Regions from separate parts of the Herminiimonas arsenitoxidans genome, predicted to be linked through region 1. Evidence: predicted binding sites of a transcription regulator. Region 1 holds the regulator's gene; each other region holds the start of a gene.
What was found. Region 1 encodes sigma-54, which starts transcription at its own class of promoters, with help from an activator protein. Its sites were predicted from a motif close to TGGCANGNAANCTGCTTT; they were not measured.
Positions count from the first base shown of each region.

Region 2: a site for sigma-54 is predicted at 2,285-2,302, ahead of glnA (type I glutamate--ammonia ligase). Genes of this name have one in related genera too.
Region 3: a site for sigma-54 is predicted at 4,620-4,637, ahead of BQ6873_RS18375 (pilin). Genes of this name have one in related genera too.
Region 4: a site for sigma-54 is predicted at 4,316-4,333, ahead of atzF (allophanate hydrolase). Genes of this name have one in related genera too.

Region 1 covers NZ_LT671418.1:2,823,878-2,831,857, forward strand. Annotated here, with positions in the region: gene BQ6873_RS13365 (PilW family protein) at 1-233, shown strand, start outside; gene BQ6873_RS13370 (pilus assembly PilX family protein) at 230-835, shown strand; gene BQ6873_RS13375 (pilus assembly protein) at 913-4,977, shown strand; gene BQ6873_RS13380 (energy transducer TonB) at 5,076-5,735, shown strand; gene hpf (ribosome hibernation-promoting factor, HPF/YfiA family) at 5,805-6,167, opposite strand; gene BQ6873_RS13390 (RNA polymerase factor sigma-54) at 6,271-7,740, opposite strand; gene lptB (LPS export ABC transporter ATP-binding protein) at 7,762-7,980, opposite strand, start outside.
Region 2 covers NZ_LT671418.1:1,405,940-1,413,919, forward strand. Annotated here, with positions in the region: gene glnL (nitrogen regulation protein NR(II)) at 1-53, opposite strand, end outside; gene BQ6873_RS06590 (DUF4124 domain-containing protein) at 114-596, opposite strand; gene glnA (type I glutamate--ammonia ligase) at 771-2,186, opposite strand; gene BQ6873_RS06600 (putative Na+/H+ antiporter) at 2,495-3,751, opposite strand; gene BQ6873_RS06605 (rhodanese-like domain-containing protein) at 3,861-4,325, shown strand; gene BQ6873_RS06610 (TAXI family TRAP transporter solute-binding subunit) at 4,322-5,665, opposite strand; gene BQ6873_RS06615 (peptide chain release factor 3) at 5,820-7,490, opposite strand; gene BQ6873_RS06620 (DUF1289 domain-containing protein) at 7,605-7,817, opposite strand; gene BQ6873_RS06625 (flagellar basal body-associated FliL family protein) at 7,895-7,980, opposite strand, start outside.
Region 3 covers NZ_LT671418.1:3,298,270-3,306,249, reverse strand. Annotated here, with positions in the region: gene BQ6873_RS15700 (DUF2946 family protein) at 1-62, shown strand, start outside; gene BQ6873_RS15695 (M48 family metalloprotease) at 111-1,682, opposite strand; gene moaC (cyclic pyranopterin monophosphate synthase MoaC) at 1,724-2,236, shown strand; gene BQ6873_RS15685 (tetratricopeptide repeat protein) at 2,292-3,899, opposite strand; gene BQ6873_RS18375 (pilin) at 4,096-4,569, opposite strand; gene BQ6873_RS15675 (FHA domain-containing protein) at 4,792-5,454, opposite strand; gene BQ6873_RS15670 (Stp1/IreP family PP2C-type Ser/Thr phosphatase) at 5,557-6,375, opposite strand; gene BQ6873_RS15665 (histone deacetylase family protein) at 6,755-7,687, shown strand; gene recX (recombination regulator RecX) at 7,792-7,980, opposite strand, start outside.
Region 4 covers NZ_LT671418.1:3,104,422-3,112,401, reverse strand. Annotated here, with positions in the region: gene BQ6873_RS14790 (aminotransferase-like domain-containing protein) at 1-262, shown strand, start outside; gene BQ6873_RS14785 (c-type cytochrome) at 490-1,206, shown strand; gene BQ6873_RS14780 (cytochrome c) at 1,231-2,517, shown strand; gene BQ6873_RS14775 (NINE protein) at 2,533-2,979, shown strand; gene BQ6873_RS14770 (LrgB family protein) at 2,989-3,714, opposite strand; gene BQ6873_RS14765 (CidA/LrgA family protein) at 3,711-4,055, opposite strand; gene atzF (allophanate hydrolase) at 4,370-6,166, shown strand; gene BQ6873_RS14755 (GntR family transcriptional regulator) at 6,193-6,900, shown strand; gene BQ6873_RS14750 (M24 family metallopeptidase) at 6,902-7,594, opposite strand; gene BQ6873_RS14745 (GlxA family transcriptional regulator) at 7,806-7,980, shown strand, end outside.

The sequences.
Region 1 (7,980 bases):
GCAGCCAATATGAAAAAGAGCTTGTCACAACGACTGCGATTAACACGGGCAATCCTGTAAACGCGCCTACGTGGGCTGGTAATGCTACGGCCCCGATTGTTGCCGCAGCAGGTACCTTGGGGCCAAATGCTGCGATTGATGAGCCATGGAAGCATTATCGCTATAAGGTATTTCAGACCATAGTGCCGATTCGAAATGTTGCATGGATGGGAGTGCCGAAAGAATGTGTATGAGTTCCTCACGTTTTTTTATTCCTCGTGCAAAACAGGCGGGAGTGGTATTGATTATTGCTCTTGTAGTACTGGTAGCGATGACGCTTGCAGGCATTGCGTTGATGCGCTCAGTTGATACGAGCAATCTTATTGCTGGTAATTTGGCATTTCAGCAGGCAGCAACGAATTCTGGGGACGCTGGGGTCGAGGCAGCCGTTTCCTGGCTACAAGCGGCTAACGTTGGTAGCACGCTAAGTTCTGATGATGTCACACAAGGGTATGCAGCAAATGGTGGTGATGCCACACAGAATCCAACGGCCGGGCAATCGTGGGATGCCTATTGGACACAGTCGCTAACGGCTAGGAAGGTTGATCTGAATGGTGGCGAGGCTGATGTCGGCGGCAATAAAGTTTCCTATGTTATTGATCGTATGTGCAACTTAGGCGGGGCTAAAGCCGTTGCGTTTTGTACCTCTTCACCAGTGGTGACGGCTGCAACGGGCAATGATCAAGGTCCTGGAGTTCAGCCCAATGCTGGTTCGACGGTGTATTACCGGATCACGGTACGAATTGCCGGGCCAAGGAATACGGTTAGTTATGTTCAAACGATGGTCTCAATGTAACCGACATCGCTCTGTTACTTCTACAAAAGTGCTCATTGCTTGCGTCGCACAATCTGCTTCAGATCCAGGGAATTACCATGAAAGCTAATCATTTGTTCAGACAAGCCAGCGTCCTACTAGTGGCTTTGACTTGTGTCGTCACCGCACATGCGGCGTTGACAGATATTTCTACCGAGCCGTTGAACACATACTCAGCCCGTTCTTCAACGGACGTGAAGCCCAATATCATGTTCATTCTTGATAATTCGGGGAGTATGGATTGGTTGCACATGCCTGACGATAGCGGAGATGCGGGGAGTGCAGTACCTTTTACTTACGGTTATTACGGATATCGCAGTAGTCAATGTAATGGTGTTTATTACAATCCAGCTATTAACTATAAGGTGCCGGTAAAGGCTGATGGCACAAATTACGATAACGCCACATTTACAGATGCCTGGTTGGATGGATATAACACTGCCGCTGGTAGCAGAAATTTGAGCACAAATTTTAAAGCGGAAACCAATGCCAGTGGTAGTACCAGTACTAAAGGTGATAGCTCTGGCGTGCCCGCTTATTATTTTGCTTATTCGGGTTCACAGACTGCGGAAAGTCAGAAAAATTATTACAACACTACTAGCACTTTTTCCAAAGAGTGCAGTAGTGCTAATGGTGTGGCCCCAGGAAATACTGTATTCACCAAGGTTACGGTTAGTTCAACTTCTGGCCCTGGTGGTGCTGATGAGCGACAAAATTTTGCCAACTGGTACAGCTACTATCGTTCCCGCATGATGATGATGAAGAGTGCATCGGGCTTGGCATTCAAGAATATTGATGACAGATTTCGTGTTGGCTTCATGACGATTAATGACGCCACTGGAACCAAAGATTTTCTTAATATCGCAGACTTCAACAGTACAAGTAAAGCGGCTTGGTATGAATCGCTTTATGTCAGCAAGGCAAGCGGTAGTACGCCGCTTCGGAGTGCACTTGCTGATGCTGGCCGTATGTACGCGGGGAAACTCACTTCAAGAAATGGCGTGACGGTAACGGACCCTTTGCAATATTCTTGCCAGCAGAATTACACGATTCTTTCTACAGATGGTTTCTGGAATACGGGTAGTGGTTATAAGTTGGACGGCAGTACTGCAGTTGCCAATCAGGACGTGAGTATGTCTCGTCCTTATTATGATGGTGGGGCGGCACAAGTTCAAACTCGAACTAGTACACTGCAGAAAAGTACCAAGTCAGGACGAAACTGGGGAGATTGGGTCAACGCTGCTTCGTGTGAGGTTTCGAATAGCACTCAATGTCAATATACGAATTGGACATCATGGGGGAATGTGACTGCGGGTAGTTCGTGTACCGCTGTACCAAGATCCGTCACACCTAACTATACGGTTGCAACGGCAAGGGATTGCCGAACAGTATCCAGCTCCGGCGGTGCTTCCGATACGCTGGCTGACGTAGCGGCTTATTACTACAATACTGATTTACGCAATGCTGATGCTGGTGGTGCAGATGCTACGGGAACTTGTACCGGACCGATTATTGCACCAGCCACGACGGCCAATAAACTTTGTCCAGATAACGTACCGTCAAATGGTTTGGATACGGCGACTACCCAGCATATGACGACTTTTACAGTGGGCTTGGGCGTACGAGGCAGAATGGTTTATTCGCCGACTTATAAAACCGATACAAGCGGTGACTTTGCATCAGTAGCATTGGGGACCACCGCTGCTTCTGGTATTTGTTCCTGGCAATCGAGTGGCTCGTGTAATTGGCCGGTTCCTGGCATCAGTAATAATGACGAAGGCTTGATTGAGAACGTCGATGACTTGTGGCACGCCGCAGTGAATGGACGTGGAACTTATTTCAGTGCGACTACTCCGGATTTGCTATCCAGCGGTTTGCTTAGCGCATTATCAACGATCATTAATACACCCCGCCCCGGAACTGCGGCGGCAGCTGCCAGTAGTAATCCAAATGTGAGCGCAACTGATAATTACGTTTTTAGTTCCTCATATAAATCCGTAGAGTGGTATGGCGAACTTATCCGCCAGCAGATTACTCCATCCGGAGATTTGACTGCGCAAAATTGGTCAGCGATGAGACTGCTTGATTGTGCGACTACAGCTTGGACGGCCAATACTAGTTACATCGTTGGAAATGGATTTAGAAATGCGGATAAGTGCTATACGGTCAACAGTGCCTACGTTTCCGGTGCAACGTTTAATAGCGCGAGTGTCGACGCCAACAACACAACGGTAGTCAATGTTGATGAAACAGCGACGCCCAAGGTTCCGATAGTACCTTTAAGTACTCGTACCATTTACACCAAAGGTGCAAGCGGCTTAATCCCTTTTCAGTGGACTGATAGTGGCAGCGGTAGCTTGTCCACTGCGCAACAAAGCTATTTCACAACACCCGCCATCACTTACGCTTCTGCTACAGCAGGGCTCTCGCAATTTTGCTCTCCCGCTGGCGGTACCTCTTTGCAAGGCGCTACCTGTTTGACTGCAGCAGATCAAACAGCTGCCTCAGGGGCCGCACTTGTTAACTATTTACGTGGTGATCGTAGCAACGAAGGTACGTATTTCCGCAAGCGTACTCACGTTTTGGGGGACATCGTATCTTCCGAGGCAAGATACGTGCAAACTCCTTTGTTTAACTACAGTGATACAAATTACAGCGCGTTCAAAACGTTAATGGCACCGCGCAGCGGCAAGGTTTATGTTGGTGCCAATGATGGCATGCTGCATGCATTTGACGCTGCAACCGGTCAGGAGTCATGGGCGTATATTCCGAGCATGGTGCTGCCGAATCTATACAAGATTGCAGATAAAAGCTATTCGGCGGACTCAAGCAAACATCAGTATTACGTCGACAATTCTCCTGAGACGGGTGATATTTGTCCGAATGCGCCAACTTCAACATGTACAGCCGCGCAATGGAAAACCATTTTGGTTGGGGGCTTGAATCGTGGTGGCAAAGGCTATTACGCGTTGGATATCACTGATCCAACTACACCAACGTTATTGTGGGAGTTTACCGATACTAATCTTGGCTATACCTACGGCAATCCAACAATCACCAAATTGGAAGATGGTACATGGGTGGTGCTAGTCAGTTCCGGCTATAACAATATAGATAGTAGTGTCACGGCAGATGTTGGCAAGGGGCGTTTGTACGTACTTAACGCCAATACTGGTGCAGTCATAAGAAGTATTGCTACGAACGCGGGAAGCGCGGCATCCCCGAGCGGGCTTGCTCGTGTTAGTGCTCATGTGCTTGAGTCCATGACCAACAACACTGCAAGAGCAGCTTATGGCGGGGACGCTGCCGGTAATCTATGGCGGTTTGATATTAATGGTGATATTGGTGCCGCAGGGTACGATGCGCAGTTGCTAGTGAACTTGACTGATGCCGCGGGCAATGCACAACCAATTACAGTTCAACCAGTAAAGTCTACTATCAATAGCAAGCCGGTAGTGTTTGTTGGTACTGGCCGCTATCTGGGTACGACGGATGTTAGTGATAGCCGTACGCAGTCCTTCTATGCAATCAAAGACAATTTGGATGCAACAACGTACGATAATCCGCGCACTGCTGGTAATAATTTCGTCCAACAAACATTTACTGACACGACTTGTCCTGCGGGAACATCGACCTCGATTTGTACTCCGAATCAAGTAGTGCGAACAAGTAGCAATAATCCAATGGATTGGAGTACCAAAAATGGTTGGTATGTTGATTTCTTGACTGGGGGGGAGCGTGTTAGTGGTGATCCCTCGTTGGCGTTAGGCGCGCTTCTCTTTACGACGATCACGCCACAGGCGTCTAATGCCAATGCATGTGGAGTGGAAACCGGTACTGCGGCCAGTTTCCTTTATTCACTGGATTATCTAACCGGCGGCCCTGTCTTCGGCGCAAACAACGTCAGCGGTATAAGTCTTGGATCCGGTCTTGTCACAAGGCCAGTAGTGATCGTGTTGTCTGACGGTACAGTTAGAGTTTTGATCAGGACATCAGGGACGGCGATTAATTCGGATCCAAATAGCACAGATCTTGCCGGAGGAGAGAGTAAGACTCCACCTATTCCACCCCCACCTAATGCTGGGACGAGACGGGTTTCGTGGCGTGTATTAAGTACTCAATAGCAGCAAGTTGGATGATGGAATGAATGTGTTATTTCATCATCCTGAGTATGACTTAGAGATAATTTTTCATATAAATTTTGCAAAACCAGTCTCCTCATTTGTTGGCATTGCTATTGTCGATAACAGCTCATCTTGGAGCTGGTTTTATCCTCGCTAATGGTGCATCTATCACTGAGGAAAGCGCTGCGTATCAGCGAGATACGGGAGTGCCAACGTGGACAGATATGGAAATGGTTGATGGCGGGGTCAAGCGCCAGCAGCTAGTAGTTGTCGACTTGGGGCAAACAAGTGCGACAGTAGATCTCGCAAAGTCGATGCCTGTAGAGAACGAAGAATATTCCGTGAAATCTATGGACGGGTTTAGTAAATCACTTCAAATGATTGTGGGGAAACAGAGCGAAGAGCTTTCTACCTCACCTATTGTGACGTTGCCTGAGCCGTATTATTTTCAAGTAAATGAGTTAACTGAGAGGCCTAATGTTTTGCTGGATATTTCACCTGATCTAGCTTTCTTTTTGCCAAATGGCTTGTCGCAAGTTGCAATACTGCGATTACTGATAAATGAGTACGGCGATATTGATCAGGTTGCTATAGAAAATTCTGTCCTCTCCGCTCAAACTCAAGATTTAGTACGTGATGCGTTTGCCAAAATCAAATTTTCACCTGGGAAAATTAATGAGGTCCCTGTCAAAAGCCAATTGAAAATTGAAGTCATATTGGAAGGCGCAGATAAACCGATATTAGAAAGTATCAAATAGTCGACGATGTACGTAAAAAAGGGCGCAAACTGCGCCCTTCATTTCATCTGACCGATTTGCTCGGTCTATCTATGCACCTGAGGGTGCAACAACATCGGACTCATCCGGCAATCGTTTGATCGCTTCGTGTTGATGGTCTTGTTGCTTGGTTTTATATTTGATCACTTGGCGATCGAGTTTGTCGATCAGCGTATCGATGGCAGCGTATAAATTATCTGCGATGCTTTCCGCATGCAGATCCTTGCCTCTCACGCGCAAGTTTATTTCTGCTTTTTGGCGTTTTTCTTTTTCGGGAAGATTGTCTACAGTCAGGATGACTGCGATATCGATAACGTGATCAAAATGACGTTTGATGCGCTCCAATTTACCTTGTACATATTCGCGGATGGCGGGGGTTAATTCGAGGTGATGTCCACTGATTGTGAGATTCATACAGTGCTCCTATGGCAGATCACTGGAGGTTCGGGCGCGTCTTGTTATCTGACTACGCTGAACACAGCAACGTATAACAACAAAAAACTACTCAGGACGATATCTACAACGACTTGCGCAGATTGACCGGTGGAATCTTCAAGGCTTCACGATATTTTGCGACGGTCCGTCTTGCTACCACCATGCCTTGTTCTGCCAGCATGTCGGCAATCTTGCTATCAGAGAATGGAATTTTCGGGTCTTCGGCTCCTATCAATTGTTTGATCAGTGCCCGTATCGCAGTTGATGACGCTTCGCCACCAGCTTCTGTTGCGACATGGCTGCCGAAAAAATATTTCAATTCGAACATCCCGTGTGGGGTGAGCATGTACTTCTGGGTGGTTACACGTGAAATAGTACTCTCGTGTAAACCCAGTGTATCAGCTATTTCACGTAAAACAAGCGGTCGCATGGCAACTGCACCATGTGAAAAAAAGTTTTTTTGCCGCTCTACAATTGCCTGTGCGACACGAAGGATGGTGTCGAAGCGCTGGCGCATGTTTTTGATTAGCCATTTAGCCTCTTGCAGCTGGGAACCAAGCGATCCTTCGCCCTTGCTTTGCTTCAAAATGTTGGCATACATGCTATTAACGCGCAGGCGCGGCATGACGTCGTGATTGAGCATGACTTGCCAGCCATTGCGCGTGCGTTTGACGATGACGTCCGGCACCACATAATCCGATGTATCGGTGGCGAAGATCGAACCTGGGTGCGGATTGCATTGCTTGATGATGACTTGTGCTTCGCGCAGATCTTCATCGTCGCAATCGAGTGCCTTGCGCAGCTTGTTGAAGTCGCGTTGCGCAAATAGGGGGAGATGATTTTCCACAATGGCGAGTGCCATGCGGCGCGTCACCATCGCCACTTTCGGGAAGCGCTTGATTTGCAATGCAAGACATTCAGAAGCATTGCGCGCACCGACGCCGGCTGGATCGAAGCTTTGCAGCAGATTCAAGGCGATCTGCAATTCTTCCAGTTCGATCTCTAGTTCTTCTGGCAGGCGTGCGTGAATTTCTTCCAGCTCTTCTTCCAGATAGCCGTTGTCGTTCAGTGCATCGATGATGAGTTCAAGCAAGGCGCGGTCGCGTCGTTCGCGTACGGTGACGCGCATCTGTTCCAGCAAGTGTTCGCGCAGTGTGGTCTCGTGCGCTTCCAGTTGCGGACGGGCGTCGTCATCTTCCGGTGCCTTCGATGTGCGTGCGACATCGTCAAAGCTCCATTCGCTTTCAGCGCTGGAAGCTTCTGGTAAATCGGGTGCGTCGAATGTTGTTTCACTCTCGGGCGTTTGGGCGTTGGCTTCGACGCTGGCGCCTTCCGGTGTGGTGCCGTTTGCACCGATGGCACCGTCAGCCAGCAAGCGTATCGCATGATCGAGCGGATCATCGGTACGCTCCAGCATCGGATTGTCGGCCAGGATCTGTTCCAGTTCCTGATGCAATTCAAGAGTCGACAACTGCAACAAGCGTATCGATTGTTGTAGTTGTGGCGTTAAGGCCAGATGTTGCGAGACTCGTAATTGCAGGGATTGCTTCATAGACTTTTTTCTCTTCCGCGCTTACATGCGGAAGTGTTCGCCCAGGTAGACGCGACGCACCGATTCGTTGGCAATGATGTCGTCAGGTCGTCCACTGGCCAATACTGCGCCCTGGTTAATGATGTAAGCGCGATCACAGATACCCAATGTTTCGCGCACATTGTGATCAGTGATGAGTACGCCGATGCCACGTTCCTTCAGGAAGCGCACGATACGTTGAATTTCAATCACGGCGATCGG
Region 2 (7,980 bases), 1.4 Mb from region 1:
ACGGCTGACGCTAATAAATCGAGACCATCTAAAGCTATTAAAGGTTTTTTCACAGGAATCCAAAAAGAAAGGCCGCACTATGCGGCCTGATCCAAGCAAACATCGTACCGATGTTATTTCAGGTTGCCGAGTTCACGCTTCAATGCTTCTACATTCTTCTCTGAACGAGCAAGATCATCCTTCAGCGTAGCTGTGCGCTCCTGGTATTTTGCATAATTACGCTCGTCACCACGACGCTCCGGCTCACCATTATTGTATTCGCGGCGAATATCAGCCAGTTTTTGTTCCTCGGCGCGCATCTCATCCTGCAGAATCTGGCGGCGATCGCTATCACGCGCTTTTTGAATTGTATTGTCTACACGAGGGAAATCGCTAGGAGAGGATGGCTTGGCTACTGCCGTCTGCTGTGTGGCTGGCTTTTTTGCCGCCGGAACTGTACTCACGCCGGGCAAATCGACCTTTTTGCATTTATTGGTAGGGCCGGTATTTTTGTACTCACGGTTGCCATTGCTATCTATACACAGATAGACATCATTTTGCGCATAGGCGGAAAATACGATGGAAGAGAGAAACAGGACTGCGAGTTGACGTTTCATAGACTTTCTTTTTTGAAACTGTTAAATCGGGTTCTTAGTTTAGGGCAACAATTCAAGCCTGACAAACACTGATCGCCAGTTTACTGCGTACTAGCAACAGATCAATAAAAAAGGCGGGAAAAGCTTACGCTCCTCCCGCCTTTTTTCACCTTGCGGTAACAATCAAAAGATTGATTACAGCGAGTAGTACATATCGTATTCGACTGGGTGAGCAGTCATGCGGAAGCGTTGAACTTCTTGCATTTTCAATTCAATGTACGCATCGATCATGCCGTCGCTGAACACGCCGCCACGAGTCAAGAACTCGCGGTCTTTGTTCAACGCGTCCAATGCTTCTTCCAGCGAAGCACAGACTGTTGGGATCAATGCATCTTCTTCTGGTGGCAAGTGGTACAAGTCTTTCGAGGCTGCTTCGCCTGGATGGATCTTGTTCTGTACGCCGTCCAAACCTGCCATCAGCAACGCTGAGAAGCACAGGTATGGGTTAGCCAGTGGATCTGGGAAACGCGCTTCAACGCGGCGACCTTTAGGATTCGATACGTGTGGGATACGGATCGAAGCGGAACGGTTACGTGCCGAGTAAGCCAATTTGACCGGAGCTTCAAAGCCTGGAACCAAACGTTTGTACGAGTTGGTACCTGGATTGGTAATCGCGTTCAATGCTTTAGCATGTTTGATGATGCCGCCGATGTAGTACAGAGCGAAATCGGACAAGCCTGCATAGCCGTCGCCAGCGAACAAGTTTTTGCCGTCTTTCCAGACCGATTGATGCACGTGCATGCCCGAACCGTTGTCGCCAACGATAGGTTTAGGCATGAAAGTCGCTGTTTTGCCGTAGGTATGCGCCACGTTCCAAACAACGTATTTCAGGTTCTGGGTCCAGTCAGCGCGCTCAACCAGAGTCGAGAATTTGCTGCCGATTTCGTTTTGACCAGCGCCAGCAACTTCGTGGTGATGTACTTCAACTGGAATGCCGAGGGATTCCAGGATCAAGCACATTTCCGAACGCATGTCTTGGAAGCTGTCGACTGGTGGCACTGGGAAGTAGCCGCCTTTAACTGTAGGACGGTGACCTGTGTTACCGCCTTCAAGCTTCTCGCCGGTGCTCCACGATGCTTCTTCCGAATCGATCTTGACGAAGCAGCCGTCCATGCCGATTTTCCAGCGGATGCTGTCGAAAATGAAGAATTCTGGTTCTGGACCGAAGTAAGCGGTGTCGCCCAAGCCGGAGGATTTCAAATACGCTTCAGCGCGTTTAGCGATCGAACGTGGGTCACGATCGTAGCCTTTGCCGTCCGATGGTTCGATCACGTCGCACTGCATGAACAGTGTGGTTTCTTCGAAGAATGGGTCGATGTTTGCGGTGTTCGGATCCGGCATCAACAACATGTCGGATGATTCGATACCTTTCCAACCAGCGATGGAGGAACCGTCAAACGCATGACCGGATTCAAATTTATCCATGTCGAAATGCGAAACTGGCACAGTGACGTGCTGTTCTTTACCGCGTGTGTCAGCAAAGCGAAAATCAACGAATTTAACTTCGTTGTCTTTCACCATCTTCAAGACCTCTGCTGCCGTCATTGCCATGCGAATCTCCTAAAATTGAGCAAAGTAATACAGAATTAGTAAATGGGTTGTGAGACGTGCGTGTACTAACAGCATGTGTCCATAACTCGCCCGAAATGATAGCAGATTCCATGCCACCATCTTCAGCAAAAATATATGAGCGCACCTTGCTGGAGCAGCCTGTGTTTACGGGCTAAGCGCTCTTTTGGAGCATGCAGGCGATCTTCTGGCGAGAAAGATGATTCACCATTTTGGTGAATCATCTTAATTAAGCACCTTAAAAGTGCAAATCATTGGAAAAACTGAATGAACGCACTATTTTGATGCAACTAAAGAGCAAGGAAGAAAACGACGGCAACAGCTGTTGGCAAAAGAGCACCAAGCAATAAACCGAGCATGCCGATAGATTGATCTTCGAAGCCTTGACGTAATAAAGCCACACCTGCCGGATTCGGCGCGTTAGCGATCACTGTCAAACCGCCGCCGGCAACTGCACCGGCAACCAGCATGTATTTAGCCGCATCAGACATCCCTTCGATCAGAGAGCCTAAATAGGTCAGCGCAGCATTATCGGTAATTGCCGTCAAACCCAGTGCACCAAAGAACAGTGCCGTCGGCTCAAGGCTGGCAACGATAGGCTGCAACCACCATTGCTGCATGCCACCCAAGACTACCAAACCGGCCAGGAAGAATCCGACCAGCAAGCCTTCTTTCAAAATCAGCGGACTTTGGAACTGTTCATACGCTTTCGTAAATCCGAGGAAAAACAGGAACAGACCAATAAAAATCACCGGGTGATGCGCAAACACCACCACACCGCACAAAAATGCGAGGTGCACCAGACTGACGATCAAAGGCATGCCGGCTTCCGCACTCTGCTCATTACCTTCCGCATCAGCTTTCTTGATATAGGAACGCAACAGGAACGTAATGCCAGTCGCATTGATCAACACTGCAAGCGCGGCCTTCCAACCGAAATTAGCCGCCATGAATGCACTATCCCAGCTCCATGTGGTCGCCACCATCAACACAGGTGGAGCAGCAAACGACGTCAAGGTACCGCCAATCGAGATATTGACGAAGAGCACACCAAGCGCACCGTACTTCAACCACTCAGGAATACCTGGACGAAATACCAGCGGAGCCAGCATCAGGGCAGCCAGCGTCATCGCTGCAGGTTCGGTAATCAATGAGCCTATCAAGGGCACCAGCGCCATGCACAACCACACATGCGCAATGGCTGTATTCAAAGGGGCGACACGCGCAATCGTCGCAATCAGTGATTTGACGATTTCCAGCACTGGTCGCGAAGCGGCGATCACCATGATCACGAAGACAAACAGCGGCTCGGTATATTGTCGAGACTCCGCATAATCCAGCGCAGCCGTGCCACCAGATACCAGCGCCATCACCACGATCAGGACAAAAGCCCAGAAGCCAAAGACGACTTCGATCTCGCCTAATAGATGCAACAAGCCTGCATGTTTGGGATGATGATGCGCGAGACGCTCAAAGGATTTTGCCGCGAAAGTATGTATGAGCGCGATGCCAAAGATAATCGCTGCGATAAACTGGATAGTAGTCATGGGATTACCTGATTGACGTGAACGACGATTATAACAATGCGTAGCTACGGCAAACTTACAAACAAGTGCTCATCTATAATAAGTCGCACCATCAACCCGAATCTACATCATGACAACTTCTGCTGACATTCTCGCTACTGCGCGTGCGCGCGGCGAGGCAAATCAATTACCTTATGCTGGCGCTCTTACGCCACAAGAAGCCTACGCCCTGTTGCAAAACGATCCCAAGGTCAAATTGGTCGATGTGCGCACAACTGCTGAACGCGACTGGATCGGTCGTCCGGACATCGCGGCGGAACAACATACGGCTGTGCAATGGAATCTGTATCCGGGCGGGATACCCAACCCGGATTTTTTGCCGCAACTGGAACAAGTTGCAGATAAAGATACCGTCCTGCTCTTTCTCTGCCGCGGTGCCGTACGTTCACGCCACGCCGCCAAGCTGGCAACAGAAAACGGCTATGCCAATTCCTTCGATGTACTGGAAGGTTTTGAAGGCGATAAAGATGCCGATGGCCATCGCAAAAATGTCAACGGCTGGTGCAAGGCAGGCTTGCCCTGGATAGGCGCTTAAGCCGCTTCGGCTTTAGCTTCACTCAGCCACAAGATACGCTTGCGCACCAGATTGATATGGCTGCGCAAGCGATATAACTCATCCGCGAACGAAAGCGGAATCGAGATCTGATTCACCTTCTCCTCTATCTCTTTCAAACGCTGCAACTGTGCCGGATAAACAGTCGCACGCTGTTCCGGTGGCACATCCTCAATCACTTGTTCGACGGTACGCAATTGCCCATACCAGCGATACACGCGTGAGCGCACCTTCCATACATAGAGCGGCGGTACGATGCGCGACAACGGCAAGATCAATGCACCTAGTGCCACAATCACCACCCACATGCGCTCAAAGAAATTGGCCAGCCAGAACGACATATAGCGTTGCAAAAATGGCGGACCATTGCGATAGAATTTTTCGGCCTCAGGCACAACTGGAATTTCCGTGTAACTCGCATTAGGGAATTCTCCCTGCTTGCGGAACCAACCGGCACCACCGTGTATTGTCGCGGCCGCTTGCACGAATAAATCGATCAAAGCCGGATGCAAATCTTCGCGTGCTACCAAGGTCGCCGTCGGTGCGATCAAGTGATAATTTTTCGGTGGCAAATCCTTGCCCAAATCGACTATCCCGCGCGGCAAAATGACATGCGATAAATAAGGGAAGCGACGCGAATACGCTTCTGCCTGCGTGAAGTCAAAAAGCTTGATGCCCGGTGTCTGCAACAACATCTGTATCAGCAAGGCATCCGGTGCCGAACTAAAAACGAGCGCATCAATACGCCCTGCCAGCAACTCAACCGTAGCGGGCGTATTTTCCAATTGCTTGATCTTTACATCGCTCGGTTCCAAACCGTTGACCGACAGAATGGTCTTGAACAACTTCGGCACACCAGTTCCCTCCGGCCCGACATTGACGCGCAATCCCTTCAATTGCGTCAACTGCGTGATGTGCTTGCTCTCACGATAAAACAACCAGATCGGCTCCGTGAACAAGCTGCCCAACGAGACCAGTCCGGCTTCCTTCGCCGCTTCCTGATCTATCGAACCACTTTGCACAAATGCAATGTCGACATCCGAATCAGGATCCATCAAACGCTGCAGATTTTCCTGCGAACCCAGTGATGGTGCCAACGTCACCTTGATACCGAATTTACCCAAGGCCGCGGCATACTTTTTACCGAATTCTTCATAAGCACTGTTTTCCTGTCCGGTCGCCAACGTTACATGCGTTGGCGGCGTAGGATCGACCAAGCGGTAAGCGACATAACAGAGCGCAATGACCAGAACCGTCATCGGCCCGGCAGTGACGATCAAGTCGCGCAAGGAAAATTGAGTGAATTTGAAAATTTTCGGCATGTCGTTCCTATTACAAACAATTGGCTACACGATGCCAAGAATGCACGAATGAAGCAAGCACAGCATACTGTCTTGCCTATCAGCAGTTATATGGAACGGGAGTAAGAGAATCATCCCATCGCTACGCGGCAACGATGGGATGCGAGACATTCAATCAGGCAAGCTTGACTGCGTGTTCACGTGTTTCGTGGAAAGTAACCGCAGGCCAACGCTCTTGCGTCAGTCGCAGATTGACACCGGAACTGGCCAGATAGGCCAGATTGCCAGCAGCGTCGTGGGCCAGATTATGACCGGCAGATGATTTTTCAAAATCAGCCAGCATCTTCTTGTCGTCGCAAGTAATCCAGCGTGCGCTGCTGATGCTGGTACCTTCAAATACGGCATCGACGCCGTACTCATTCATCAAGCGGCTCGCAACCACTTCAAATTGCAGTACGCCGACGCCACCCAAAATCAGATCGCTGCTGTTGACCGGTTTGAACACTTGAATCGCGCCCTCTTCACCCAACTGCTGCAAACCCTTGTGCAACTGTTTGATCTTCAGCGGATTACGGATGCGTACTGAACGGAAGAAGTCTGGCGCGAAGTAAGGAATACCAGTGAACTGCAGCAATTCGCCTTCGGAAAAACTGTCACCGATCTGCATATTGCCGTGATTCGGCAAGCCGATAATATCGCCGGCGTAAGCTTCTTCAACTTGCTCGCGGCTCGATGCCATGAAGGTCACCACGCTGGACACCTTGATCTCGCGATTGAGGCGCAAATGCTTGATCTTCATGCCACGTTCGAAGCGGCCGGAACATACGCGCAAGAAGGCAATACGATCGCGATGTGCTGGATCCATATTGGCTTGAATCTTGAAGACAAAACCGGAGAACGGCAATTCAGTCGGCTTGACGGCACGCACAGTCGCATCACGCTCACGCGGCGGCTGCGCCCAATCCAGCAAGGCATTCAGAATTTCACGTACACCGAAGTTATTGATCGCGGAGCCGAAGAAGACCGGCGTACGCGTACCGTTCAAGAAGGCGTCCAGTTCAAACGGATGCGAAGCGCCATGCACCAGTTCTACTTCCATCTTCAATTGTTCGATCTCTTGCGGGAACATTTCTGCCAGACGCGGATTGTCGATACCTTTGACGACTTCAAACGTCTGATCCGCCTTCTCGCTGCCCGGTGCGAACAACATGATTTCATCGCGCAACAAGTGATACACGCCGCGGAAATTCTTACCCATACCAATCGGCCAGGTAACCGGCGCGCATTCGATCTTGAGTACCGATTCCAGCTCATCCAGCAATTCCAGCGGATCGCGTGTTTCACGATCCAGCTTGTTCATGAACGTGATGATAGGCGTGTTGCGCATACGGCAAACATTGAGCAACTTGATCGTCTGCGTCTCTACACCTTTGGCGGCATCAATCACCATCAAGGCGGAATCGACCGCCGTCAACACGCGATAGGTATCTTCCGAGAAATCCTGGTGACCTGGGGTGTCGAGCAAATTGACGACGTGATCGCGGTATTCGAACTGCATGACCGAGCTGGCGACAGAAATGCCGCGCTGCTTTTCGATTTCCATCCAGTCGGACGTTGCATGGCGTCCGCTCTTGCGTCCCTTGACGGTACCGGCGAGCTGAATCGCGCCGGAGAACAGCAGCAGTTTTTCAGTCAGCGTGGTTTTACCCGCATCCGGATGCGAGATGATGCCGAAGGTGCGTCGACGCGCAACTTCGCTGGTAATCAATTCAGAAGAAACTGTGCGCGATTCAAACGCTTCTACTTCAGCGGAATCGGAACTTGGTAATTCGGGCGCGGCGGACATGGAGTAGCCCTTGGAAAAAGGCCTAAAGTCTACCGACTCTTGGCCTTGAAGTCTAATGCGTCTATGACTGACGGGGATTTTAAGGAACGACGGGATGCTTCAAATGCAGAATACTTAACGTTTTACCAATCCCGCAGCCTCTAGACGTGCCCATACGGCGGCTTTCTCGTCATCATCGTAAATGATCCAATTGATCACTTCGTCGAAGGTTCTGCCACAGCCTTTGCAGACTTCATCGCCATGCGAAGTCGAGCAATAGCCTGCACAAGGCGAATCGGGCCGCAATGCACTACGCGGCAGGTCGGAAGGATTATCTGCGTTACTCATACTGAAAATATTCGATGACTCTTTATATCGCCGACGCCTGAAGCGTCATGCGCATATTGCTATTGATGCGTCCAGAATCAGTTCGACTGAACGATGTAATCAGTCAACAACACTTCCTGAACGCTGCGTGTCTTGAGGGTTGCATTCGCCACATCGCGCAACA
Region 3 (7,980 bases), 470 kb from region 1:
TTGCTGATGCTGCCGTCAGTGAGCAATTTCACTTCGTGCGACTGCCGCGTCCGCCAGCCTGATTTACGCCAGCTATCTATTTTCTAATGAGGGAATTACTCTCAAGAAGATCAACCTTCTTTCTCTAGTCGTATTTCTTCCAAACGTTGCGCTTTCATTTCCCGCTCACGCGCATCGATAATCGATAGCTCATAAAACGACGCATCCGGCGCCTTGCGCGCAATCGATAACTGATCAAGCGCCGCCGGCAAACTACCATTCAAGGCATATGCTTCTGCCAGCGCAATATGTTGTTGCGCCTGCATTTTAAGCGCGGCGTATACCTTGGCCAAACGATCATATAGTTCTGGTTCATGTCGATACATCTGCGCCTGATCGCGTAAATAAGCCACAGCATCGTCATACTGCCCGGCAGCAAACAAGGCATCGGCATATTGATGCGCAATCCCGCGCGATAAGGGGAATTGATTGTGGGCGGCCTCTGCTTCAGCTACTGTCTCTTTAAACTGATGTGCAGCTAATTTGATATCGATAGCCAAACTCGCCAACACCGCACTCGTTGCCGTAGGTACTCCGTTCTTCAATGCTGCACGTGCTTCATTGAGCAAGGTTTGCGCTTTGGCCGGATGACCTTGTTTCAATGCGACAAAGGCCAAACCATACTTACCTGCCACAATTGCAGGCCGAGTTTTGACTTGCAACTGCCGTTCAAAGCTCGCCGCTGCATCCAGCGCACCCTGGTGACTAGGATCCTGCAACACCTTGACGCGCGCCTGAATAAGTCTGAAGTCCAGGCTATCTGCATGCTGCCTGTAACGTTGATCGCGCGTCCGTGCCTGAATATCAGCTATCCTTTCGCTCGTCATCGGATGCGAACGCAAGTAAGGCGGTGCTGTATCGCTATACGCACGACTAGCCTGTTGCAAACGGCCAAAGAAATTGATCATGCCCGTTGTCTCGAAGCCCGCTTCGCGCATGATATCCAGACCAACACGATCAGCTTCACGCTCCGCATCGCGGCTGAAGTTCAGTCGTCGCTGCAATGCCAATCCTTGCCCGCCCATAATCATGGCCATACCGGCATCAGGGCTAGAACTAATTGCCAGTGCACCCAATACCATTGCCGCCAACGGGATCAACATATCCTGCTTTTGCTTGCCCAACATACGGGCAATATGACGCTGCGCCACGTGACCGATTTCATGCGCCATCACCGATGCCAGCTCGGATTCATTCTGTGCCGCCAAGACCAAGGCCGAATGCACACCGATAAAACCGCCCGGCAAGGCAAACGCATTCAACATCGGATCGCGCACGGCGAAAAAGAAGAAATCGTATTGTGTTTCGCCGCGCGCTTCTGGCCGTACTGCGAGCAAGCTAGCACCCAGATTATTCAGATACTCTTGCAAAGGCGCATCGTCCAGATAATCGCGATTGCGCTTGATATCACGCATGATCTGCTCACCAAGCTTGCGCTCCATCAACGGCGACAATTCTTCCCGCTCGGTATCACCCAAGCTAGGCAAGGATTGTGCAATCGCTAACGATGGCGCCACCATCGACGGCAATGTGCAAACCGTCAACAACGCCGCCATCACTAACGCCCGTAGCGAAAATCGTGGCATGTAAATAACAGGAGAGAGAATGGATTTCAGTTTCACGATGCTATGATACCTGCTCATTGCAATCGTTCCTTCCTAGCCATCTGCTCGACCACATCATCATGACTGCACAAAAAGACAAGACCGTAAGCACAAGCGCCAACGATGGCCTGACCCATTTCGACGCCACCGGCCAGGCACACATGGTCGATGTCGGCAACAAAGATGAAACGCATCGCATCGCGATTGCCAGCGGCGTCATTCGCATGAAACCGGAAACACTAGCGATCATCACATCCGGCACCGCGAAAAAAGGCGACGTACTCGGCATCGCCCGCATCGCCGCCATCATGGCCGCCAAGCGCACCAGCGATTTGATTCCCTTATGTCACCCACTCGCATTGACACGCGTGACGGTTGATTTTGCAGTTGATGAAGCGAAATCCAGTGTGAGCTGTACCGCACAGGTTGAAACGTTCGGGAAAACAGGCGTTGAGATGGAAGCACTTACCTCAGTGCAAATCGGATTGTTGACGATTTACGATATGTGCAAGGCGGTTGATCGTGGGATGGTAATGACAGAGATCCGGGTTAAGGAAAAGCATGGTGGAAAGTCGGGAAGTTGGGGCGCCTAATTTTTTACATCTATTTGAAAAAAATAAAATTTCCGATGAACTCTTCTTAACTGCACTAACGACGACACGTATGATCATTGCTTTCTTGTGAGGACTTCCCTAAAGACCCTTTCTGGGTAATTACATCAAGACGTAACTGCGCAATCGCCACACCCAGCCTTAAACTATTTGAATAAGAGTTCTTTGCCTCAGCAGGACAACCAATCCGCTCGTAAAGTAGCCCCTTTGCATAATGAATCGGGCCATATTCATCATTTATAGCCAACGCTTTATCGAAATCTATTTGCGCTGCCTCAAATTTCAACAATGAGGAATATGCTGTACCGCGATGATAGTACGCATAATAAGCGTCTGGATTCTCAACTATCGTATTCGAAAAATCCGAAATAGCTGCTTCAAGATTTTCCTCACGCAAATATTGCCTCCCGCGATTGTAGAAAATTCTACCGCTACCACTAACAGTTTCTGACTGAAGTTTTGCTGCCGCATCCTTCCATGCTGTGCCATCGTCGACCAAACTTAAAAGGCGATCTCTTGCCAATAATCCGAATACAAAAAGAATTGCGATGACTGCAATGATCCGCAACCGGGATGTCAGAAATACATAAAGAATGGATGCCAGCATCAACGCATAACCAGGCGCCCAAATATAACTACGATAAAGGACAAATGGCTCCTGAAATCGCACTGAAACCAATTCCGTCAAAAAAACAATCCATGAATACAAAAAACCAGCGGCAAATACGCTTGCCATACCGCGTCGCTTAAATAAAAACAAACAAATCAGTGGACTTATTAAGAATAAAAATGCCTTTAGGAAAAACCACCATGATGCCCACAATTCACCGAAATCAACACGCATATCAATAGATAGACGCCGTACATCAGGGAAATACCAATATTGCAGATAATCAAAGAAGAAACCCATTTGTGCCAAACAGCTAACTACCCACTGCCCCAATTGGCTGCCTAATAAAGAAATACTGTGCAAAGAAGGAAGGACAATCTTTACATCTGGCTCATAACTATTAGCAACAACGTGCCCTGCATGCAAAAAAATCGTCAAGCCCGCCGGAATACATAAAGATAAAAAGAGGGGAATTTTTCCCATCGCAAACTCAGCTCTTTTCTGATACACCCATACTAAGGGTATGGTAGCAATACAAAGCATGATCGCGTGCTCTTTGGAAAACACAGCCAACGAATAAAATATCGCGGCGGCGACCATGTCAGGCCAACTACTCCTTTCCAGCCCTCTGCAAAAATACAAAAGACACAGTAAAGAAAATAGAGTCGCAAAAAGTATTGTCCGTTGAACTAGGTATGCCGCACCATAAACCGCAATAGGGTCAACAGCAAACCAGACTGCGACAAGCAAAGCAGTAATTGTTACTGCATATGGTCGACTTTCGACATCATTACTACCTTGGGGGAAATGCGTTACCGCCACAGAAAGTAAACGGCTTATAAGAAGAAAAAGTAAAAAAGCACAGCAAACGTGAAGGAAAAGACTAACACCCCTACTTATAACAATACTGCCATATATGACCTGCACAAAGCCTAAGGTGAAATACGGAAAGGTCCGAGGTCGCAGATCAAAAGGAGTAGTAGCAAATTGGTAAACGGACAGATTTTTGTATAAATTACTGTCGTCAAAAACCAATCCATTTCCCAGAAATGGCAAATATAGAATGCTAGCGAACAGAACTATGAAAGCAAAACATACAAATAACGTAGGTTTGCTGGGGACACGAGAGAGTTTGATTAGCATCGCGAATTAGGCTCTCTCATCATTCGTAATATGAAAAATGTCCCAGACTTTTAAGTCTGGGACATTTTTAAAACTGATACAGCAAAAATTATAGCTTCGCTACGAAATTAGTTGCAGCACTGTTGGCCACCATACCACTTTGGGTTGCTGCCCATCTAATAGCGCTGGCACCAGTAGCTGGTGCCGCCGTCAAGATTAAAGTTGAGTTAGCAGGAACTGATGATCCCAAAGCGGTAGTGAACGTAATTGTAATAACACCTTGCGCCCCACTACTAGGAGCGGTCACAGCTACGCTCGTACCGACAGGTGGAACAACAGTGATACCAGCAGACGTTAAGTCTGCATCGGCTGGAAATGTTCCATTCATTTGATAAGTTTCAGCCATTGCAAGTTTGATCGATTCCACACCTGCTACCGCTGCGGCGAGTTTTGAACGTACAACATAATCTTGATATTGAGGAATCGCCACCGCCGCCAAAATACCAATAATCGCCACTACGATCATCAATTCGATCAGCGTAAAACCGCTTTGTACTTTTTTCATCATCTTCATCGATTTCATTTATTTCTCCTGTTTGGGAATAAAGGTAGCTTTTCCACCCTGCTTGTCATACAGCAATCGGTGTGCCAGCTCAAATCCGGCTAAAAACGGGAGGTTTCCACAGAAATTTAACTAAAAGTAACAATTTTGGTTATAGGGCAGCCAATTTTTGTCACATTGAATGAAAATTTTGTCTTACAAACGTCATTTCTGAACGCGCGAAACCTCCTAATGCGACTATTCTTAACCATCAACCACAAACATCATTTCAGTGTCCGCCAGACGAATGCGGTCGCCGCTCACCAATGGCTGAGTCAATACGCCTATCGAAACACCATTAACAACGGGATAAATCTCACCTTCAACATGCGTCAGACTATGGCCTTGTTCACTGCTGGCCAATACCGCGACGTGCAGACCCGGACGGCCGATGGTCGTTAGCGCCTTAGTCAGCACAATTTCCTTTCCTACGCCGAATCCACTCAAAATCCTAATTACAGCTCTGTTCGTTGTGACTGTCATATCTCTTTGTGATGGCACTGTAATCTGCTCCATATCGCCCAATTCTTCTTTACTCACACCGGCAGAAACAGACTGTGTTGTTACGCTCGGCACAACCTCTTCCGAGCGGTATTGAATGGTATACGTTGCGAGTGCAATCAAGTCTCTGTCATGCAGCAGATGGTTTTTTATCGGCTGACCGTTGAATTGGCTACCATTCGTACTTTCCAAGTCTTCGAAATGAGATTCTCGGGAACTGGTAACGATCACGGCATGCTCTGCACTGATGCCAGGCGCGTCAATCACAATGTCGTTATATGTTCTACGTCCAATGGTTGTGCGTTCTTTCGAAAGAGGAAACGTCTGTAACTCCAGATCATCTTTCGCCAAAATAATCGTGGCCATGCTTTCTTCCAACATCCTTTCCAGCTTCAAACGGAAATGCAATTCACACTAATCGCACAACAACGTTACGAATCTAATCAAACATCCATCTGCTAACAATCACTACTTGAATCTGGCGACAAGTCGATTCCACAAACCTAATGGCGCAGGTGCGCTTGACTCTATCTTCGCCAAAATCACTGAAATATTATCGCGTCCACCGTTATTGTTCGCCGCTTGCACAAGCGAGCTGCATAATAAATCCAGATCTGTATCGTTATCCTCGAGCATCGCACTTATCTGCTCACTTGCAAGCATATCGGACAAACCATCCGAACAGAGTAGGTAAACATCTCCAGCCTCAATCGAATAATCATTCACTTCCACATCGATTTGCGAAGCGACGCCCAAGGCACGCGTAATCAAATTCTTGTTTGGCGCAAAACGCGCCCACTCCGGACTTACCAAACCGGCATCAATCTGTTCCTGCAATTGCGAATGATCGCGAGTGAGTTGCGTCAATACACCTTGTCGAAACCGATACGCGCGGGAATCCCCAACATGGGCCAAGACAACTTTATCGTGATGGAATAACGCGGCAACCAAGGTCGTTCCCATGCCGCTAAATTGCGGTTGGGCACGTGCGACCTCTAATATTTGCGCGTTAGCGGAAGCAACTGACTCAACCAGCAAGCGCTGCAAAGTTTTGCTACTTGCCGCACGTCCTTTGGTCTGCAATTGCTGCAAGTTTTGCTCCAACGTCGATCTGAACATGGCTGTGGCAATACCGCTTGCGACTTCACCAGCGTTGTAACCGCCCATGCCATCTGCCAATACTGCAATTTGGTAATCTGCACTGACTTCAATCGCATCTTCATTATGCGAACGCACCAATCCCGTATCGGTTTTAGAGGCAAATTGAAGCACGACGGAAGACGTCATAGAAGATGGGAGGTGAGCTGTAGTATCAGATGACGTCGGAAACAGGAATTTTTCTAGTTCTAGTGAGCAGGATCATGTGCGAGATTATCCCTCAGCCTGTCCCTAACATTTCATTTTAGATACAAATCATATCTGCTTTCCTCGCATAAACCCTAGCTTCCACGACTGCTTGTCTCTTTTTCTCAAAAAATACACGTAGCAGGACGCACAAAATATCGAGAAAATCGTATGCATTTGCGCTGCACATATCCACACGATCGCCAAGCATGGGGCCGCCCCTTATAATGATCAAGATTCACTTGCCGGGTTGCCACACTGCGCCCTCCAATCAAGCTTTCATAATGGAGAAGATGCCTCATACCGGGCCTCAATAATAAATATGACCACAGTTATCTATACCCACGAAGCATGCCTAGAGCACAAACCAGGTCCTAGTCATCCTGAATCCCCAGAGCGTTTGAAAGCCGTGTTACGCGCCTTGCGTGTACCTGAGTTCGATGCTGCGGAATGGCGCGAAGCGCCTATGGGCACACGTGAACAAGTGCTATTAATACATACCGAAGACTTCGTGACAGATGTCGAAGATGCATCGCCGCATCGCGGTTACATGCCGCTGGATGGCGGCGATACGGTGATGTCGCCCGGTTCATTGGAAGCGGTGATGCGTTGCGTAGGTGCAGCTTGCGCCGGCGTTGACCTGGTGCTGGACAATGAAGCACACAATGTATTTTGCGCCACCCGCCCGTGCGGTCATCATGCAGAACCAAGCAAAGCCATGGGATTCTGTATCTACAATCAAGCCGCAATCGCTGCTGCTTACGCTTATGAAATACATAAGCTGGAACGCGTGGCCGTCATCGACTTCGACGTACATCACGGCAATGGGACACAAGCAGCGTTTTATGATCGCCCTGAATTGTTCTACGCATCCAGCCATCAGTCGCATTTTTACCCAGGTACAGGACTGGAAGCAGAAACCGGTGTCTCGCACAATATCGTCAACGTCCCGCTGCCACGCGGCTGCGATTCTGCATTGTTCCGCGAACAAACCGCAGCGAAAATGTTACCAGCCATTCGCGCATTCAATCCTGAGCTGATCATTATTTCAGCCGGCTTCGACGCGCATCATCTGGACCCGCTGGCAGGCTTGAATCTGCAAGACGACGATTTCGATTGGGTCACACGTGAATTGATGAAGATTGCGGATGAAACCTGCGAAGGTCGCATTGTTTCGATTCTGGAGGGTGGCTACAGCTTGGAAGGTTTGGCTTCAGCTACCACTGTTCACGTCAAAGCGTTGATGGATCATTAATCTGCAGTGAAGACTTTCTGCTTGTCGACCTTACGTCGGCAAGTAGAAAATCAAATAGAAACGTAATATCCGCTCCACCATTGCTTTAAGATTCAACGCCAGCGTTAGTCTTCACTCTTGTCCACAGCACGCATCGCAGCCTGTATCGCACGATGAGAAAATCCACGCTGCATCAGAAAACGCATCTGCTTCGCCCTATCTTCTGCATTGGCCGCCACAGTACCGAACTTGCGCTCCCACACTGCACGCGCACGCGCAACTTCGTCCAGCTCCAGATTCGCCTTGATATCCGT
Region 4 (7,980 bases), 280 kb from region 1:
TGCACGCCACTTCCCACTCGGTACGCAGGCAACACGACCTAAAGGCGGTTATTTTCTGTGGGTCGAATTGCCACATAAAGTGAATGCGCTGGAATTGCATAGGCAAGCGCTGGCACTAGGCATCAGCATCGCGCCAGGACCGATTTTTTCTGCGCACCACGGTTTTACCAATTGCATCCGATTGAATTACGGTCACATCTGGGATGCACGCATGGAAGCCGCGCTGGCAACGCTGGGACAACTGGCCAAACAGATGGCTTGAAAAAATTTCATGCCTGCATTGCCCTTTTAACCATCGCAATACTGTTTTTCTCTGCACTTCTGCAAACTGCTCCGGTTTTTTCTCCGCCTTCTGATGCTGGCTAAAGCGGAGGTTAGCTCTTACCCTTGCAGTATCATGTGGAACTTCCGACAAGTTACAGAGAGGACATCTCTGTACGTCGACGCTAACCGGCCAAGAGACCTATAAAAATGAGTGCATTGCACGCTATGCTCAGTAAGTGTTTTCGTTTCGTCCGACTTTTCACCGCTAGTTGCCTAGTGCTCACTGCCGGCATCTCCAGCGCCGCCGATGAAGGCAAGGTTCCCGATACCATCGCACAACGCGTCGCCGCTTGCGTGGTCTGCCACGGCAAGGAAGGTCGCGCCGGCAGTGATGGCTATTACCCGCGCATAGCTGGCAAACCAGCCGGCTATCTATATAACCAGTTAATCAACTTCCGCGACGGCAAGCGCACTTATCCCGTCATGACCGCAATGCTGGAAAACATGTCGGACGCCTATCTGCGCGAGATCGCGCAATACTTCTCTGATCAGCATCCACCGTATCCAGAACCGCAACCCACTCAGTCCAATCCAGCCGAACTGGAACGCGGCCGTCTGCTGGTGCATCACGGCGACAAGGAAAAAGGTATCCCCGCCTGCGTCGCCTGCCATAGCGCAAAAATGACCGGCACAGCGCCAGCCATTCCCGGCCTGATCGGCTTGCCACGCGATTACCTGTTGGGGCAAATCGGTGCCTGGAAAATCGGTACACGTCACGCTGCCAAACCAGACTGCATGGCAGATATCGTCATGAAAATGAGCGCAGCGGATATCACCGCCGCCGCATCATGGTTATCCGAACAGCGCGTGCCGGCTGATGCGACACCCGCGCCCGCCATCACCACGAAGCTTCCTCTCGAGTGCGGCAATCTCGCACCTTAAAAAGAAAAACGAAGACGCATACCCATGAAACGACAATACTTATCGCGCCTATTCGCACTGCTGCTGGCCGTCATCGCCATCTTCGTCGCGTGGCTGTTTCTGGCAAACAGAAATCCTGATATCGACCAGCCATCAGTGCCACCGGCCGACCCTGCGCAACAACTGAAACAAGGCGAATATCTGGCACGTGTCGGCAACTGCATGAGCTGCCACACCTCACGCGGTGGCGAGTCGTATGCGGGTGGTCGCACCGTGCCTACACCTTTCGGCAATATCTACACATCCAATCTGACGCCAGATGCAGAAACCGGTCTCGGCAAATGGACAAACGGCGATTTCTGGCAAGCCATGCACAATGGCAAATCGAAAGACGGCAGCCTCTTGTACCCGGCCTTCCCGTACACGAATTACACCAAGGTCACGCGTGCCGATTCGGATGCGATCTTCGCCTACCTGCAAACATTACCGGCAGTCAGTCAAAAGAATCGTGCGCCGGATTTGCGCTTCCCTTATGACAATCGCGCATCGCTCTATGTATGGCGCGCCCTGTACTTCCGTCCTGGCCAATACGTCAATGACGACAAACAATCGATGGAATGGAATCGTGGTGCGTATATGACGCAAGGCCTGGGTCATTGCAGTGCCTGTCACTCGCCACGCGATACGCTGGGCGGTATGGACTTGAAAGCAGAATTGGGGGGCGGCATGATCCCGATGTTGAACTGGTACGCACCGCCATTGAATAGCGATGCAGAATCCAGTCTCGGTAATTGGGAAACAGAACATCTTGCTGCGCTCTTGCAAACCGGCGTCGCACCGCGTCGCTCAGTCAGCGGCCCGATGGCAGAAGTCGTCTTCAATAGTTTGCAATATGCGACGCATGAAGACATCAATGCGATGGCTGTTTATCTGAAGTCCTTGCCGCAACAAATCGCTGCGCCAGTCGCAACGGCAGAAAGCGTAAGCGACAACACCAAGAAAAACATGATCACAGCCGGCGCGAAGCTGTACGAGAATCAATGCGCCAGCTGCCATCAGGCATCCGGCCAAGGTGTGCCATCGATTTATCCTGCACTGGCCAACAGTCGCGCCATCACGACACCAATCGCAACCAATGCGATACGCATGGTCTTGCACGGTGGTTACGCACCGAGTACCGCCGGCAATCCGCGTCCATACGGCATGCCGCCATTCGGTCAATCGATGACGGATGAGGAAATCGCTTCCGTCGTTACTTACATACGCAATGCGTGGGGCAATCAGGGCACGGCTGTCTCGCCTAACGATGTCAACCGCTACCGCTCGCGCTAATGCGCCAAGTTACTAATGGATGCCGTTATCAATCACCCAGCCAGCAGCAAACACAAGGGCAAGACTGTCGCCACTTTATTGGCGGTCCTGCTCGGTGGCACAGGCGCGCATCGTTTTTATTTGTATGGTGCGAAAGACTTCTGGGCGTGGATTTATTTGTGTGCGTTTGCGCTTTTCGTCGGCGCCGTCGTTTTGACGCGAGCGCCGCACTCGCTGATCATCAGTTTGCTGGCCTTGTTTCCGCTCTCAATTTTTGCCGGATGGATAGAAGCATTGACGATAGGTTTAACGTCAGATGAGAAGTGGGATGCGAAACACAACCCTCACTCAGCGCGCACATCTGCATCACGCTGGCCGATTGTTTTGCTGCTGGTACTGACCTTCGCTTGCGGTTTTACTGCGGTGATTATCAGTATGGCGCGCGCCACCGATCTGTTTCTGACCGGCGGCGCTTACGGCTAGCAATATTTTCTAAATTACGCCCAGTAATTTCAGCACGAAGGGCACCAGCAATGCCGTCAAAATTCCAGACAACCCCATCGCCAAACCTGCAAATGCCCCCATTTCCTGATTGACCTGAAATGCGCGTGCCGTTCCAACGCCGTGCGCCGCTGCGCCCAAGGTAAAGCCGCAGGTAATGTCGTCGGTGATTTTCATCGCCTTGAAAATGTAATGCGCGATACCCGAACCGAAAATACCGGTCAGCATCACCATCACCGCCGTCAAGGTCGGCAGGCCACCAATCTTCTCTGTCACCCCCATCGCAATCGGCATCGTCACCGACTTCGGCGCCATAGACAAGACCGTCAACGGCGACGCACCCAACAGCCACGCAACTCCCATCCCGCAAGTAATTGCTGCCGCACCGCCTATCAAAGCACCAGCCAGCAAGGGAAACCAGTTGCGCTTCAATTTATCGAGTTGCATATACAAGGGAATCGCCAACGCAACCGTAACCGGCCCGAGCAAGAAGTGCACAAACTGCGCGCCGTCGAAATAGGTTTTGTACGGCGTGTCACTGATGTAGAGCACCAGCACCAGTATCGCCACCGAAATCGCTACCGGATTCGCCAAGGGACTGCGATTTGTTTTTTCATAAATCGTGGTCGCAATGCGATACGCCAGCAAGGTTGCCGTCAGCCACAACAGTGGTGAGCCGGCCAGATAAACCCAGACTGTATTGAAGTGCGGCATCATGGCTGAGTCCTTTTTCTCAGCTTGTTGATCACGGCCGCCGTCACCACGATGGAGACGACCGTACTGATAATCAGCGCGATCGAAATCGCCAGCCACTCATCCGCAATCCGGTGCACATGCACGCTAATCCCCACGCCGGCCGGCACAAACAGCAAAGCCATGTGCGACAACAATTGCGAAGTGTTCGGTGCCAACTTGGTCGCCACACCCTTCTTCACTATCAAATAGAGCAGCAACAAAAGCATGCCGATGACAGGGCCGGGAACCGGTAGCGACAAGGCGTAAACCAAACCTTCGCCCATCGTTTGAAAAATCAACAGGGTAAGTAGCGTATTCAGCATGAACAGGGAGTAAGAAGAATTCGATTGAAGAAAAAGCAAGAAACACTCAAAAACAAATGCCGATATGGAATATACCGGCTCCGTCATTCTACGTAACGGATCAGTCGCTCGGTGCAAATGCCGGTGCAGATCAATATTTTTCATCTATCACACGCACCCGGAAAGTGCGCATGCGCACCATCGCGCACCACAAGCAGATCCATTCATCCGCTATTTGCATGTAAACCGATAAGCTGAGCCTAGGTCATCAGTTCTAACGCTGGCATGACTCATGCTATGTCAAATACAAACTTGTATACATGGGAGTATTCAAAATGCTTGGATGGACTATCAGCGATTGGCAAACTGCATATAACAACGGCGACACACCGGCGACCTTGTTACCCCGCTTGCTCGACAGCTTGCAAAAAGACGATGTCGCGTGGATCAGCCTGATCAATCAGCCTTACCTCGACGCGCAACTACAAGCGCTGGAAGCCAGACGCAAATCCTTGCCTGATCTATCGTCGCTGCCTCTGTATGGCGTACCGTTTGCAGCCAAGGACAATATTGATGTGGGCGGCATACGCACCACCGCCGCCTGCCCTGAGTTCGCTTACATCCCGACCCAGCATGCCACCGTCATACAACGCTTACTGGATGCTGGTGCAATAGTTATCGGCAAAACCAATCTCGATCAATTTGCCACCGGTCTGGTCGGTATACGTTCGCCATATGGTGCGGTACCGAACAGCTTCGATCCAGAATATGTCTCCGGCGGCTCCAGCTCCGGTTCCGCTTCGGTAGTCGCACGTGGCTTGGTCGCGTTTTCACTCGGCACCGATACCGCAGGCTCAGGTCGTGTACCGGCTGGCTTGAATAATATCGTCGGCTTGAAACCGACAGTAGGCGCGATCAGCGGCCGCGGTGTGGTGCCAGCCTGCCGTACGCTGGATTGCGTATCGATATTTGCCACCACCGTGGCTGATGCAGAACTGGTGTTCCAGCAGGCATCCGGCTTCGATGAAGCTGATGGTTATTCGCGTGCGCGTCCCGACCATGTGATGACTTCTTTGCCGGCCAAACCACGCTTCGGCATTCCTGCCCAGCCGGAATTTTATGGCGATGCGCAATCAGAACAGGCATACGCGCAAGCACTGGCACGCATCAAGGAAACTGGCGCGGAATGTATTCCACTCGACTTTTCATTATTCGACCAAGTCACCACCTTGCTGTACGACGGTCCGTGGGTTGCCGAGCGTTATGCGGCCATCGAAACATTCGCCAAGGAACATGCGGATGCCATCCATCCTGTTGTGCGCGACATCATCTTCCGCGCCAAGGAATTTTCTGCGGCAGATACCTTCAATGCACAATACAAATTGGCAGATCTGAAGCGTCAGGCAGACAAGATACTTGCATCAGTCGATGCACTATTGGTACCGACCGCACCTACGCACTACAAAATCAGTGACGTTGCCGCCGATCCCATACGTCGCAACAGCCACATGGGCAAGTACACCAACTTCGTCAATCTATTGAACTGGTGCGCGCTGGCGGTACCGGCCAATTTCCGCAGCGATGGCTTGCCGTTTGGGCTGACGCTGATCGGTCCGGCCTGGTCGGATCATGCGTTGGCAGCATTCGGCAAACAGTGCCAAGCACTGACCGCCTTGCCGCGCGGCGCGACCAAGCAGCCATTCATTGCACCCAATGCATCGCCTGTGATCTCGGGACCGGCTGCCGGCCATCTGCGTCTGGCCGTCGTCGGCGCGCATCTGACCGGTATGCCCTTGAATCGCGAATTGACCGAGCGCCATGCCGTTTTGGTTGAAAGCACGCAGACGTCTGACAGCTATCGGCTGTATGCACTAGCGCAAACCGTCCCGCCCAAACCTGGTCTGGCACGCAGCGAGAACGGTGCTCCTATCATTGTTGAACTCTGGGATATACCGCTCGCCGCCTTTGGCTCCTTTGTCGCGGGCGTTCCTGCGCCACTGGGAATTGGCACACTGGAATTAAGTGACGGCCGACAGGTCAAGGGCTTTATCTGCGAACCCTATGCACTGGAAAGCGCACAAGACATCACCGCATACGGCGGCTGGCGCGCATATTGCAACAAGGCTGCATAGACGATTTTTCTAGGAAAAACAGCGCCATGATTCCCAAGCTAAAATTTGCGAAAGTTCTGCCCGACAGCCTTGCTACGCAAGCCTATGCAAAGCTGAAGGCAGACATTTTCGACTTCCACTTTCTGCCCGGTGATCGTTTCAGTGAAAACGAAATGAGCGAGCGTCTACAAATGAGCCGCACGCCGGTGCGCGAAGCACTATTCCGTTTGCAGCGCGAAGGCTATGTGGAAGTCCTGCACAAGAGCGGCTGGCAGATACGTCCATTTGATTTTCAAATGTTCGAGCAACTGTATGACGTACGCAGTGTGCTGGAATGTGCCGCAGTCGAACAACTCTGCTCTATGCCAGATTCCCCGCCGCTCTTGCAGGAATTAAGCGCGATCTGGCTCGTCTCTGAAGCAGAGCGCATCACCGACGTACCGACTTTATCGGTGCACGATGAACGCTTCCATGAACAATTGGTAGAAGCCAGCGGCAATGTAGAAATGGCACGCATCCATCACGACATTACCGAACGCATACGCGTGATCCGACGACTGGAATTCACGAAAGAAATGCGCATCGAAGTGACCTACACCGAACACGCGCACATCCTGCGTGCCATCATCGAAAAACGCACTACGCAAGCCAAGGATTTGCTGCGCGCCCACATCGCACTCAGTCAATCCGAAGTGAAGAAGATCACAATCCAGATGCTGCATCAAGCACGACTGGCGGCACAGCTATCGGCGTAATTTATCTGCGGTAGCTGTCGTCATCCAGCAGCATGTCTTCAAAGAATGCACCGAACTGTTTCTCTGGATGACGAATGTGAATTTCGAGTATCCAGCGCATCGCTGACGGTGTGGCATCAAAATCTGCCAATGAACCGGTGTGTATCGCCGCATGTGGGAAGTCCGACACGCGATGACCCGGCAAATCGAAATTCAATTCCCAGCCCAGACTCTTCGCTTGCTGCTCCGCGTATTCGTACAGTGCGTGACCGCTGGCTTTTTCGGTCAGCCACATTTTGCGTACCGCATGGAAGATGGCTTCGGCATCTGTCGCGCAGCGTGCATATTCTTCATTCTTGCCGACGATAAAAGAAGCGCCGCCATCACCTTCCCATGCTTCGAACCTAGGCGCCATATCGATAAAGAAAATATCGTTCTCCTGCAAGATCACGCCTGGTTCGGATGCCTGCTTCATCGCCTTCATCGTGTTCTTGCCAAAGCGTATGCGCGTAGGATGCCAGGTCAATTCCAGCCCTGATGCAATCAAGGTTCGCTTCGCCATATCCACCGCATCTTCCTCTACCATTCCTGGTTTGACTAAAGCAGAAATGGTGCGTATCGCTTCACGCGTTTTCGCTCTCGCCTGCAACATGCCATCTACTGAAAATGCCGGGCCGACTCGTTCAGCATTCGCATTGGACACCACTGATTCCATCATTCTTCTCCTGATAAAAATACAAACTCAAATACCTCACAACGAGGTGCACTGAACCTGTAGAAATTATGCGGAGCAAGAGCGACAAAACCAACGATGGCATGGCACGATAAGCTGACAAGCTTGGCGTAAATTCTGCCATTGCGATTTCATCAAAATACGCAATGCGGGCAATCGCTGTATCGTGATGCCATCAAAAAAGGACATAGACATGCCCACTGTCGCCATACTTGTTTTCCCCGGCGTGCAAGCGCTCGACATCTCCGGCCCGCTGGATGTGTTTTCCGAAGCCAACCGATTTCTTGCGCACAACAATCGCTATCATCTGGAAGTGATAGGCACCGCACACGGACTGATGCAATGTTCGAACGGCCTGCCTATTGCTG